One region of the Acidovorax sp. KKS102 genome, then DNA from elsewhere that is predicted to be linked to it. Evidence: riboswitches for the same ligand, from Rfam matches in the RefSeq annotation. Region 1 holds a riboswitch; the other holds the start of a gene.
What was found. A riboswitch is a leader RNA that binds a small molecule or an ion and turns the genes downstream of it on or off. The one in region 1 is predicted to bind S-adenosylhomocysteine.

Region 1 (5,938 bases):
CTACACCCTCAAGGCCGCGCTTAAAGACGCCCTGCCCCAGATGGCCGAGCTGCTAGCACAGGACAAACACGCCACCCACACGCTGGAATCGGGCGGCTGACCGCCCCTTCCGGTACTCTGCCTGGCGTCAAGGTGCCGCCGGACAATCCTTGTCGTCGTCCTGCAGGGCGAACAGCTCCACCGGCTTGAGCCCCAGGCCCACCATGCCCAACGCCTCGGCGGCGCCCCGGCTCAGGTCGATCACCCGGTTGCGGGTGTGGGGCCCGCGGTCGTTGATGCGCACGATCACCGTACGCCCCGTGGCCTGACTGCGCACACACACGCGGGAGCCAAAGGGAAGTGTGGGGTGTGCCGCCGTGAGCGCACGCATGTCGAACAGCTCCCCGCTGGCGGTACGTCGCCGGTGGAACTGCGCCCCGTACCACGAGGCCAACCCCACCTCGTCCGCCTCCAGGCTGAGCGGCGACCCGCCGGGAGTGCTGGGTTCCGGTTTGGCCGGAGGATCGATCAGCATCGCCTCCCCCGGTACGGACAGCAGGTTGGGGGCCAGCGCGTCCGGCTCTGCCTGCAGCCCCTGGGCGTGCGCAACCGCGAGGCCGCTGCACAGCAACCACAGACCCATCAGCTGCCGCAGCGGCACACACCGGGCCACGCGGCGACAAGAGCCAGGTGGCTGCTCGCCCCCCACCATCAGATCCCCAGCCGGCGACAGATCTCCAGCGTCGCGGCGCTTTGGTTCATGGTGTAGAAGTGCAGCGCGGGCACGCCGGCCGTGCGCAGCTGGTCGCACAGGTCGGTCACCACATCCAGGCCAAACGCCTTGATGCTGGCGGTGTCGTCCCCAAACGACTGCAGGCGCAGGCGGATCCAGCGCGGAATCTCGGCACCGCAGGCGTCCGAGAACCGCATCAGCTGCGTGGAGCTGGAAATGGGCATGATGCCCGGCACCACCGGCACATCAGCGCCCAGGCGGTGCGCGTCTTCCACAAAGCGGAAATACGCATCGCTGTTGTAGAAATACTGGGTGATGGCAGAGTCCGCCCCCGCCCGCACCTTGGTCACGTAGGCCTGCAGGTCCGCCTCGGGCGACTTGGCCTGGGGATGCACCTCGGGATAGGCCGCCACCTCGATGTGGAAGTCCCGACCCGTTTCGGCGCGGATGAAGGCCACCAGGTCGCTGGCGTACTGGAACTCGCCGCCCGCGCCGTAGCCGCTGGGCAGGTCGCCGCGCAGTGCCACCAGGCGCTTGACGCCCATGGCCTTGAGCGTGGCCAGCTGCTCGCGCACCGACTGGCGCGTGGCCCCGATGCACGAAAAGTGCGACGCAGCGCCCACGCCTTCGGACAGGATCTCGCGCACCGTGCCGAACGTGCCTTCTTGCGTGGAGCCCCCTGCGCCGTAGGTCACCGAACAGAAGTCTGGATGCAGTGCATACAGCTGCTGGCGCGCCACGCGCAGCTTGTCGGCGCCTTCAGGCGTCTTGGGCGGGAAAAACTCGAAACTCACCGGAAACCCGGTGCCTTGCGCGTGGGCTGCATTCATGCGGCTCTCCTTGCGTGTACAAAAAACTCTCGATTGCCATCACCGCCCTGGATCGGGCTGTCGATCCACGCCCGCACTTCCAGGCCCAGCGCTACGCAGCAGTCGCGGATGCGCTGTTCCACCACCGCATACAGGGACTCGTCGCGCACGATGCCGCCCTTGCCCACCTGCCCCGGCTGCAATTCAAACTGGGGCTTGACCAGCATGACCAGGTCACCCTGCGGCGCGAGCAACGGCACCAGCGCAGGCAGCACCAGGGTGAGCGAGATGAATGACAGGTCACCCGTCACCAGGTCAAACACGGGCGTGACCTGCACATCCTCTCGCCCCGCTCGGCGCTGGCGCACCACCGGCAAAGTACCCTCGGCCCGCGCGCGGGCCTTGGCGGCGCGCTCGGCTTTGAAGGCTTCTACGTCTTGCTCTTTGGCATCGTCGCTGTCGTCGTATTCTTCATCGACCAGACCGCCGTTGCGCATCCAGCTGTAAGGAGCGACCGGCTGGGTGTCGTTGTCTTCATGGTCTTGCACCAGCTCTTCGGACAAGGCCGCTTCACAGCCTTCGAGCAACGACTGGGCCGTCATGGCGCGGGCATTGATCCCTTCCACGCCCACCACGCGCACATCGTCACGCAGGCGCTCATGCAACTGGCCATGCCCCACATCCACACCCACCACCTGGGCCGCGCCATGTTGCAACAGGCAGTCCGTGAAGCCACCGGTGCTCTGCCCCACATCCAGGCAGCGCAGGCCCTTCACGTCCAGGCCCGTGGCCTGCAAGGCGCCTTCGAGCTTGAGCCCGCCACGCGAGATGTATTTGGCCTCGGCATCGTCCAGCAGCCTTACCTCGGCCACGGACGGGATGTCATCCCCGTTCTTGGCCACCTTGTTCCAGGGCGACAAGGGCGTCAAGCGCCACTCCACCCCCGAAGCGATCAGGCGCTGCGCCTGCGAGCGCGTGGCGGCATGGCCACGCTCCACCAAAAACACATCTGCGCGCATCGCGCCCATCCTTTTTGAGTCAAATCGGCTGGTAGCGCTAGTGAATCAAGCGCCAGCAGCTATCAATTTATGAGCAATCAGGCATTGCTCAGCATCACGGCGCCACACCACCGTGCGCGCCCCCCGTCACCAGGGCGCGCAGCACCGGGATCAGTAGCGGTAGGTGTCAGGCTTGTAGGGGCCTTGCTTGGGCACGCCGATGTAGGCGGCCTGCTCATCGGTCAGCTCGGTCAGCATGGCGCCCACCTTCTTGAGGTGCAGGCGCGCCACCTTTTCGTCCAGGTGCTTGGGCAGCACGTAGACCTTGCCGTTTTCGTAGTAGTCGCTGTGGGTGAACAACTCGATCTGGGCGATGGTCTGGTTGGCAAAGCTGGACGACATCACAAAGCTGGGGTGGCCCGTGCCGCAGCCCAGGTTCACCAGACGGCCCTTGGCCAGCAGGATGATGCGCTTGCCGTCCGGGAAGATCACATGGTCCACCTGGGGCTTGATCTCTTCCCACTGGTACTGCTCGAGCGTGGCGACCTGGATTTCGTTGTCGAAGTGGCCGATGTTGCAGACGATGGCCTGATCCTTCATGGCCAGCATGTGCTCGTGGCGGATCACGTCCTTGTTACCGGTGGTGGTCACAAAGATGTCGGCCTTGTCGGCCGCGTATTCCATGGTCACGACCTTGTAGCCTTCCATAGCGGCCTGCAGGGCGTTGATGGGGTCAATCTCGGTCACCCACACCTGGGCGCTGAGGGCGCGCAGGGCCTGGGCGCTGCCCTTGCCCACGTCGCCGTAGCCAGCGACCACAGCCACCTTGCCAGCGATCATCACGTCGGTGGCGCGCTTGATGCCGTCCACCAGCGATTCGCGGCAACCGTACAGGTTGTCGAACTTGGACTTGGTCACCGAGTCGTTCACATTGATCGCGCGGAACATCAGCGAGCCCTTGGCCGACATTTCCTTCAGGCGGTGCACGCCGGTGGTGGTTTCTTCGGTCACGCCGATGATCTGGGCGCTCTTGCGGCTGTACCAGGTCGGGTCTTGCGCCAGCTTGGCCTTGATGGAAGCGAACAGGCAGGTTTCTTCTTCGCTGGTGGGGTTGGCAATCAGCGAGGCGTCCTTTTCGGCGCGCTTGCCCAGGTGCATCAGCAGCGTGGCATCGCCGCCGTCGTCCAGGATCAGGTTGGGGCCTTCGCCTTCGGTGCCGGCCGCGCCGAAGTCAAAGATGCGGTGGGTGTAGTCCCAGTATTCGGCCAGGGTTTCGCCCTTGATGGCGAACACAGGCGTGCCAGCGGCAGCAATCGCGGCGGCGGCGTGGTCTTGCGTGGAGAAGATGTTGCACGAGGCCCAGCGCACTTGCGCTCCCAGCGCCTGCAGGGTCTCGATCAGCACCGCCGTCTGGATGGTCATGTGGAGCGAGCCGGTAATGCGTGCGCCCTTGAGCGGTTGCTTGGCAGCGAATTCTTCACGGATGGCCATCAGGCCGGGCATTTCGGTTTCGGCGATGCGGATCTCTTTGCGGCCCCATTCGGCCAGGCCGATGTCGGCAATGATGCAGTCGGTGTTGACCGGGGCGTTGACGCGTGCGTTCATGATGGTGTGCTCCAAAGCATGTTTGAAAAGCCACTGCGCGAAGGGGATGGTCGATACGCCTCACCGCACGCGAAGTGGATGAGCGTCGTTGCTAGATGACTCCGAGCCTCACGCCCCGCCTGTGCTGGGGACGCTGCAACGCTCCTCGGATCGGCGGATTATAAAAGCAAGTGCATTCCCGGCGCCATGCCCGCGGGGGTGAATCCATCCCGGACCTTGCACGGAACAGTAAAATCCCGCGACTGCCGCCCCTGCGACCCCTGCAGGTCCCGGCCCGAAGATTTCTTGCGCAGGGCGCTCTGCCCCGCACCCATCCCATTCAGGAACCCCTGTGTCCTACGCCCCAGAAACCCGGCGCCGCCGCACCTTTGCCATCATTTCCCACCCCGACGCCGGTAAAACGACGCTGACGGAAAAGCTGCTGCTGTTCTCGGGCGCGATCCAGATCGCGGGTGCCGTCAAGGGCCGCAAGGCCAGCCGCCATGCCACCTCCGACTGGATGGAAATCGAAAAGCAGCGCGGCATCTCGGTGGCCAGCTCGGTCATGCAGATGCTGTACCGCGAGCATGTGATCAACCTGCTCGACACGCCCGGCCACAAGGACTTCTCGGAAGACACCTACCGCGTGCTCACCGCCGTGGACTCGGCCCTGATGGTGATCGACGCCGCCAACGGTGTGGAAGCACAGACCCGCCGCCTGATCGAGGTCTGCCGCCAGCGCGACACGCCCATCATCACCTTTGTGAACAAGATGGACCGCGAGGTGCGCGACCCGCTGGACATCATGGACGAGGTCGAGCGCGAGCTGGGCATGCCCTGCTGCCCCATGACCTGGCCCGTGGGCCAGGGCAAGAGCTTTGGCGGCATCATCAACTTGCGCACCAAGACGATGACGGTGTTCGAATCCGGCAGCGAACGTCGCCCGCAGGACTTCGAATCCATCCCACTCACCGATGTGGACACCCTGCGCGCCCGCTTCGGCGCAGAGTTCGACGCCGCCATGGACAGCATGGAGCTGGCTACCGGTGCATCGCCCGCCTGGGACCATGAAGCCTTCCTGGCCGGCAAACTGACCCCCGTGTTCTTCGGCTCCGGCGTGAACAACTTCGGGGTGATGGAAGTGCTGGACGCCCTGGTGGACATGGCCCCGCCGCCCGGCCCGCGCGTGAGCACGCTGGAGGTGAACAAACAGCCCGTCGTCAAGACCATCCAGCCCGAGGACGAAGGTTTCTCCGGCGTGGTGTTCAAGGTGCAGGCCAACATGGACGCCAACCACCGCGACCGCATCGCCTTCGTACGCGTGGCCAGCGGCAAGTACACGCCGGGCATGAAGCTCAAGGTACAGCGCACCGGCAAGGAGCTGCGCCCCACCTCGGTCGTCACCTTCATGTCCCAGCGCCGCGAGGCGGTCGAGGAGGCCTACGCGGGCGACATCATTGGCTTCACCACCCACGGCGGCGTGCAGCTGGGCGACACCATCACCGACGGCGCCAACCTGCAGTTCACCGGCCTGCCCTTCTTCGCGCCCGAAATGTTCATGACCGTGGTCCTCAAGAACCCGCTGCGCACCAAACAGCTGCAGCAGGGCCTGGCCCAGCTGGGCGAGGAAGGCGCCATCCAGGTCTTCAAGCCCGACGCGGGCGGCAACATGCTGCTGGGCGCCGTGGGCCAGCTGCAGTTTGAAGTGGTGCAACACCGCCTGAAGGCGGAGTACGACGCCGACGTACGCCTGGAAGGCTGCCAGTACACGGGCGCACGATGGATCACGGCGGACAACGCGGCCGACCTGCGCGCCTTTACTGATGCCTACCCAC
Region 2 (5,938 bases), 990 kb from region 1:
CGGGCCGCCCCGTCGGCCTGCTGGTGGACCCCATGCTCGCGCCCCGGGGCAGCCTGCCTGCGCTGCGCTACCTGGGCACCCGGCGCCAGCGCAACCCCCTGGTGGATTTGCCCGCCGAGGCCGACGCCGCGCTGCAGCGCGTGACCCACGCGCTCATCACCCATTGCCAGCGCGGGCACTTTGACCACCTGGACCGCGCGGGCAAGCAGTTTCTGCGCGAGCGCCAGATTCCCGTCTTCTGCGTGCCACACGACGCCGCCTACCTCGCGCAGCGCGGCCTGCAGGTGCAGCCGCTGGCGGGCGAGGGCCGCCAGCCGTTTGCGCTGGGCGGGCAGGTCACGCCCGTGGCCTGCACCCACGGCCGGGGCTGGGTGGCGCGCTTCATGGAACACGGCCACGGCTACCTGCTGGAGCTGCCGGGCGAGCCCAGCGTGTACCTGGCGGGCGACACCGTGCTGACGCCCCCGGTGCGCGACTGCCTGCAGCGCCTGCAGCCCGGTGTGGCCGTGCTGCCCGCCGGTGGCGCCCGGTTCGACCTGGGCGCCGACATCCTGATGGACGCCGCCGAGGTTGCGCAGGCCGCCGCACTGACGACCGGCGCCGTGGTCGTCAACCACCTGGAGGCGCTGGACCACTGCCCCACCACCCGCGCGCAGGTGCGCGCCCTGGCGCAGCGCGGCGGGTGGGCGCACCGCCTGTGGGTGCCCGAGGACGGCGAGAGTCGTGACTACGCCGATTCCACCGTCGAAAGAAATGCTATGAATTCAGTAGCTACAGAGGCATGATTGAATAGCGCTACCGCCCAAAAAGGCTGCAATTCACGCCAGCTCGGCCTCCAGCGCCCGCTGGTCCCGCATCAACGCCACAAACCGCGCCGCGCCCAGGCCCAGCGGCCGTTCCTTGGACCACACCACGTCCACCCACAGCGCGGCGCCGTTGCTCAGGTTCTCGAACGGCATCTCCACCAGTCGCCCCGCCTCGATGCGCGATTGCACCAGCGCGCGCGGCTGCCAGCCCCAGCCCATCCCGGCTTCGATGAGGCCCAGCGCGGCCAGGTGGTTGTCGGTGCGCCAGTGGTGGCGGGCAAACACAAAGCGCGGGTCGGTCTGCGCCAGGTCGCGGCTGGCCACCACGATCTGGCGCGTGGTGGTCAGGTGCTCTTCGCGCAGCATGGCGTCTTCGGGTGATGCACCCCGTGCCTGGGCGGCGGCACGGGCGGCTACCAGCACCGGGTGCTGCGGCGCCATCACCGCCACCAGGGTTTCGGTGCCCACTTCCTGAAAGCCCTCGCGCCCGTCGATGCTGGGCCGCTCGAACACCAGCGCCAGCTGTGCGCGGCCGCTGTGCAGCAGCGCCAGCGCATCCACCTGCGGCGCGGCCAGCACCTCGATCTGCAGCAGCGGGTGCTCTTGCGCCAGCGCCGCCAGCGCCTCCGTCCAGCGCGCAGCCAGCAGTTCGGGCGCGATGGCCAGCGTGAGCCGCTCCTCCAGCCCCTGGGTCAGCGCCAGCGCCTGGGCGTTGAGCTGCTGCAGCTGCCCCGCCAGCAGCCGGGCCTGGGGCTCTAGTGCGCGGGCGGCGGCGGTGGGGCGGGGCTCGCGTCCGCTGCGGTCAAACAGCTGCACATCCAGTTCGGCCTCCAGGTGGGCAATGGTCATGCTCACGGCCGACGGCACACGCGACAACGCCCGCGCGGCGGCCGAGAACGAGCCGTGGTCGAGCACCGTCAGAAACACCTGCACGCTGTCGGAGTTGAAGGCCATGGCGGTTTTATCTATCAGTAAAACTGAAACAAGCTGACTTTATGTGTCAGTGCGGCGAATATAAAGTACCGGCCATGGACAAGACACCGACTCTTTTTGGCCTGCAAGGCGTCAAACGCCGCGTGATCTACGTGACCCTGTACGAGCTGATCGCCATTGGCGCCGCCACGGTGGGCCTGGCGCTGCTCACGGGCCAGGGCGCTGGGCATTCGAGCGTGGTGGCGGTGGCGGCCTCGGCGATCGCCATCGTCTGGAACATCGTCTTCAACTGGGCGTTCGAGCGCTGGGAGGCGCGCCAGCCCGTGCGCGGGCGCAGCGTGGCGCGGCGCGTGGCGCACGCCATCGGGTTTGAGGGCGGCCTGGTCTTCACGCTGGTGCCGCTGTTTGCCTGGTGGTTTGGCGTGAGCCTGTGGCACGCGTTTGTGATGGACCTGGGGCTGATCGTGTTCTTCCTTGGCTACACCTTTGTCTTCAACTGGGTGTTCGACCACCTGTTCGGCCTGCCTGCATCGGCCATGGCAGCGTCGTAACAAAGGCCTTGAGCGCGCTTCTTCAAACAATGTCAACCGCCCTTCACCGGCGGTCAGGGACGCTCAGCCGCCACCCATAATCGGCCCCATGAGAGGGCCGTTTTTGTTGTTGCTGCTGCTGCGGGGATTGCCGGGCCGGTGGGCTGGCGTAGCGGTGTCCTGCTGCGTATTGGCAGGCTGTGCCAGCAACGCCCCCACGCCGCGCGGCGAGGTGAAGGGGACGCCCACCCATGCCGCCGAGCTGGCCCAGTCCGACGCCAACCGCATGGCCACCCTGGCCATGCAAGAGAACCTGGAAGGCCTGCTGCGCCTGGCCGACAAGCTCTACCGCCGCAATCCCGCCGAATGGCGCAAGGGCACTGCCACCAGCCGCGAGCAGGCGCTGGAGCAGCTGCGCACCGCCGTGTTGCAGCGCCAGCCCTGGGGCCCGCTGCAGGGCCGCCGCGACATCGCTGCCATGGCAATAGCGCTGGCGCCCGAGTTCGCAGGCGACCGCGTGGCGGCCTTCATCCATGCCACGGCCGACATGATCATCACCGCCCACGGCGGCAAGACGGAGTTCTTCTTGCTCGACGGCATGGACGCACAGCACCTCTACAACGCCGCGCGCAACGTCGAGACCGCCGTGTGGCTGCTGGCGCAGCGCCGCAACGCCCAGGGCCAGCCGCTGCTGCTGGCCGACGAGATCGGCGCACAGGGCCGCAACCTGAGCTTTGAGCGCGAGTTCGGCAAGATCATCGCGCGGCTGGACCTGCTGGCCGCCTTCACCACCGAAAAGTACCGCCGCGCGGCCATCAGCTATGTGCAGGGCATTGTGGGCGGCACCTTCTTGCAATTCCTGCCCGTGCGCTGACCCGGCGACCGCCTGCTCGTCTCACCCGGTAAAATCCGCCGCTTGCCCAAGGAGCGTTGCAGCGGCCCCACCGCCATGGTGAAGCCGTCAGGCTTGGGCACTCCACAAGCTTTTCAAGCCCCACCGCAACGACGCTCACCTGTTTTTCTGCTGCCCCTGCACAGGTGAGTCCTATGTCCGCGTCTGCCCCGTCCCTGCCCCCCATGAAGCTGTCCGGCCTGGAGCCCGTCTCCATTGGCGAGGGCACGCTGTTCGTCAACATTGGCGAGCGCACCAACGTCACCGGCTCCAAGGCGTTTGCGCGGATGATTCTGAATGGCCAGTACGAAGAAGCCCTGGCCGTGGCGCGCCAGCAGGTGGAAAACGGCGCGCAGGTCATCGACATCAACATGGACGAGGCCATGCTCGACAGCAAGGCCGCTATGGTGCGGTTTCTGCAGCTCATCGCGTCCGAGCCCGACATTGCGCGCGTGCCCATCATGGTCGATAGCTCCAAGTGGGAGGTGATCGAGGCCGGGCTGCGCTGCATCCAGGGCAAGGGCATCGTCAACTCCATCAGCATGAAAGAGGGCGTGGAGAAGTTCAAGCACGAGGCGCGCCTCGTGAAGCGCTACGGCGCTGCCGCCGTGGTGATGGCGTTTGACGAGGTGGGCCAGGCCGACACTTATGCCCGCAAGATCGAGATCTGCGAACGCGCCTACCGCGTGCTGGTGGATGAGGTGGGCTTCCCGCCCGAAGACATCATCTTCGACCCCAACATCTTTGCCGTGGCCACGGGCATCGAAGAGCACAACAACTACGCGGTCGATTTCATCGAAGCCACGCGCTGGATCAAGCAGAACCTGCCGGGCGCCAAGGTCTCGGGCGGTGTGTCCAACGTGTCTTTCAGCTTCCGTGGCAACGACCCTGTGCGCGAGGCCATCCACACCGTATTCCTGTACCACGCCATCAAGGCCGGCATGGACATGGGCATCGTCAACGCCGGCATGGTGGGTGTGTACGACGACCTGGAGCCCACGCTGCGCGAGCGCGTAGAGGACGTGGTGCTCAACCGCCGCCCGGACGCGGGCGAGCGCCTGGTGGAGATCGCCGAGACGGCCAAGAGCGGCGCCAAGGACGAGAGCAAGAAGCTTGAATGGCGCGGCACGCCCGAGCACCCCAAGACCGTGGGCGAGCGCCTGTCGCACGCGCTGGTGCACGGCATCACCGACTTCATCACCGAAGACACCGAAGAGGCCTACCGCGAGATCCTGGCCAAGGGCGGGCGTCCGCTGCATGTCATCGAAGGCCCCCTCATGGACGGCATGAACGTGGTGGGCGACCTGTTTGGCGCGGGCAAGATGTTCCTGCCGCAGGTGGTCAAGAGCGCGCGCGTGATGAAGCAGGCCGTGGCCCACCTGATTCCCTATATCGAAGAAGAAAAGCGCCAGGACGAGCTGGCCGGCCGCGACGTGCGCAGCAAGGGCAAGATCGTCATTGCCACCGTCAAGGGCGACGTGCACGACATCGGCAAGAACATCGTCACCGTCGTCTTGCAATGCAACAACTTCGAGGTGGTGAACATGGGCGTGATGGTCCCCTGCCACGAGATCCTGGCCAAGGCCAAGGTCGAGGGGGCGGACATCGTGGGCCTGTCGGGCCTCATCACCCCCAGCCTCGAAGAGATGCAGTACGTGGCCGGCGAGATGCAGAAAGACGAGCACTTCCGCGTCAAGAAGATCCCGCTGCTGATCGGCGGCGCCACCACCAGCCGCGTGCACACCGCCGTCAAGATCGCGCCGCATTACGAAGGCCCCGTGGTCTACGTGCCCGACGCTTCGCGCAGCGTGAGCGTGGCGCAAAGCCTGCTGGGCGACGGCGTGCAGAGCTATGTGGATGAGCTGAACGCCGACTACGAAAAAGTGCGCACCCAGCACGCCAACAAAAAGGCCACGCCCCTGTGGCCCCTGGCCAAGATCCGCGCCAACAAGACGCCGATCGACTGGTCGGCCTACCAGCCTGCCGTACCCCGCGCGCTGGGCCGCCGGGTGTTCAAGAACTTCGACCTGGCTGAGCTGGCCAAGTACATCGACTGGGGCCCGTTCTTCCAGACCTGGGACCTGGCCGGCCCGTACCCCGCGATCCTCACGGACGAGATCGTGGGCGTGGAAGCCACGCGCGTGTTCGCCGACGGCCAGGCCATGCTGAAAAAGATCATCGAAGGCCGGTGGCTCACGGCCAGCGGCGTGATGGCGCTGCTGCGCGCCAACAGCGTGGGCGACGACATCGAGTTCTACACCGACGACACCCGCACCGAGGTGGCCATGACCTGGTATGGCCTGCGCCAACAGGCCGAAAAGCACACCATCGACGGCGTGACCCGCCCCAGCCGCTGCCTGGCCGACTTTGTGGCCCCCAAGGAGAGTGGCATTGCCGACTACGCGGGCCTGTTCGCCGTCACAGCGGGCCTGGGTGTGGAGAAAAAGGAAAAGGCTTTCATCGACGCGCTGGACGATTACTCCGCCATCATGTTCAAGAGCCTGGCCGACCGCCTGGCCGAAGCCTTTGCCGAATGCTTGCACCACCGCGTGCGCACCGACCTGTGGGGCTACGCTGCGGGCGAGCAGTTGAGCAACGACGACATGATTGCCGAGAAGTACCGCGGCATCCGCCCCGCGCCCGGCTACCCGGCCTGCCCGGACCACAGCGCCAAGACCGACCTGTTCCGCGTGCTGAACGCCGAAGAGATCGGCATGGGCCTGACCGAAAGCCTGGCCATGACCCCTGCGGCTAGCGTGAGCGGCTTCTACATCGGC

Region 2: it holds a riboswitch for S-adenosylhomocysteine, as region 1 does, so the genes downstream of both, metH (methionine synthase) here and ahcY (adenosylhomocysteinase) in region 1, are expected to answer to the same signal.

The regions. Positions count from the first base shown of each region.
Region 1 covers NC_018708.1:4,433,626-4,439,563, forward strand. The annotation lists gene C380_RS20295 (23S rRNA (adenine(2030)-N(6))-methyltransferase RlmJ) at 1-100, shown strand, start outside; gene C380_RS20300 (septal ring lytic transglycosylase RlpA family protein) at 128-622, opposite strand; gene metF (methylenetetrahydrofolate reductase [NAD(P)H]) at 691-1,542, opposite strand; gene C380_RS20310 (TlyA family RNA methyltransferase) at 1,539-2,540, opposite strand; gene ahcY (adenosylhomocysteinase) at 2,691-4,124, opposite strand; S-adenosyl-L-homocysteine riboswitch at 4,198-4,277, opposite strand; gene C380_RS20320 (peptide chain release factor 3) at 4,456-5,938, shown strand, end outside.
Region 2 covers NC_018708.1:223,624-229,561, forward strand. The annotation lists gene C380_RS01020 (MBL fold metallo-hydrolase) at 1-785, shown strand, start outside; gene C380_RS01025 (LysR family transcriptional regulator) at 819-1,760, opposite strand; gene C380_RS01030 (PACE efflux transporter) at 1,835-2,290, shown strand; gene C380_RS01035 (hypothetical protein) at 2,379-3,143, shown strand; S-adenosyl-L-homocysteine riboswitch at 3,186-3,287, shown strand; gene metH (methionine synthase) at 3,308-5,938, shown strand, end outside.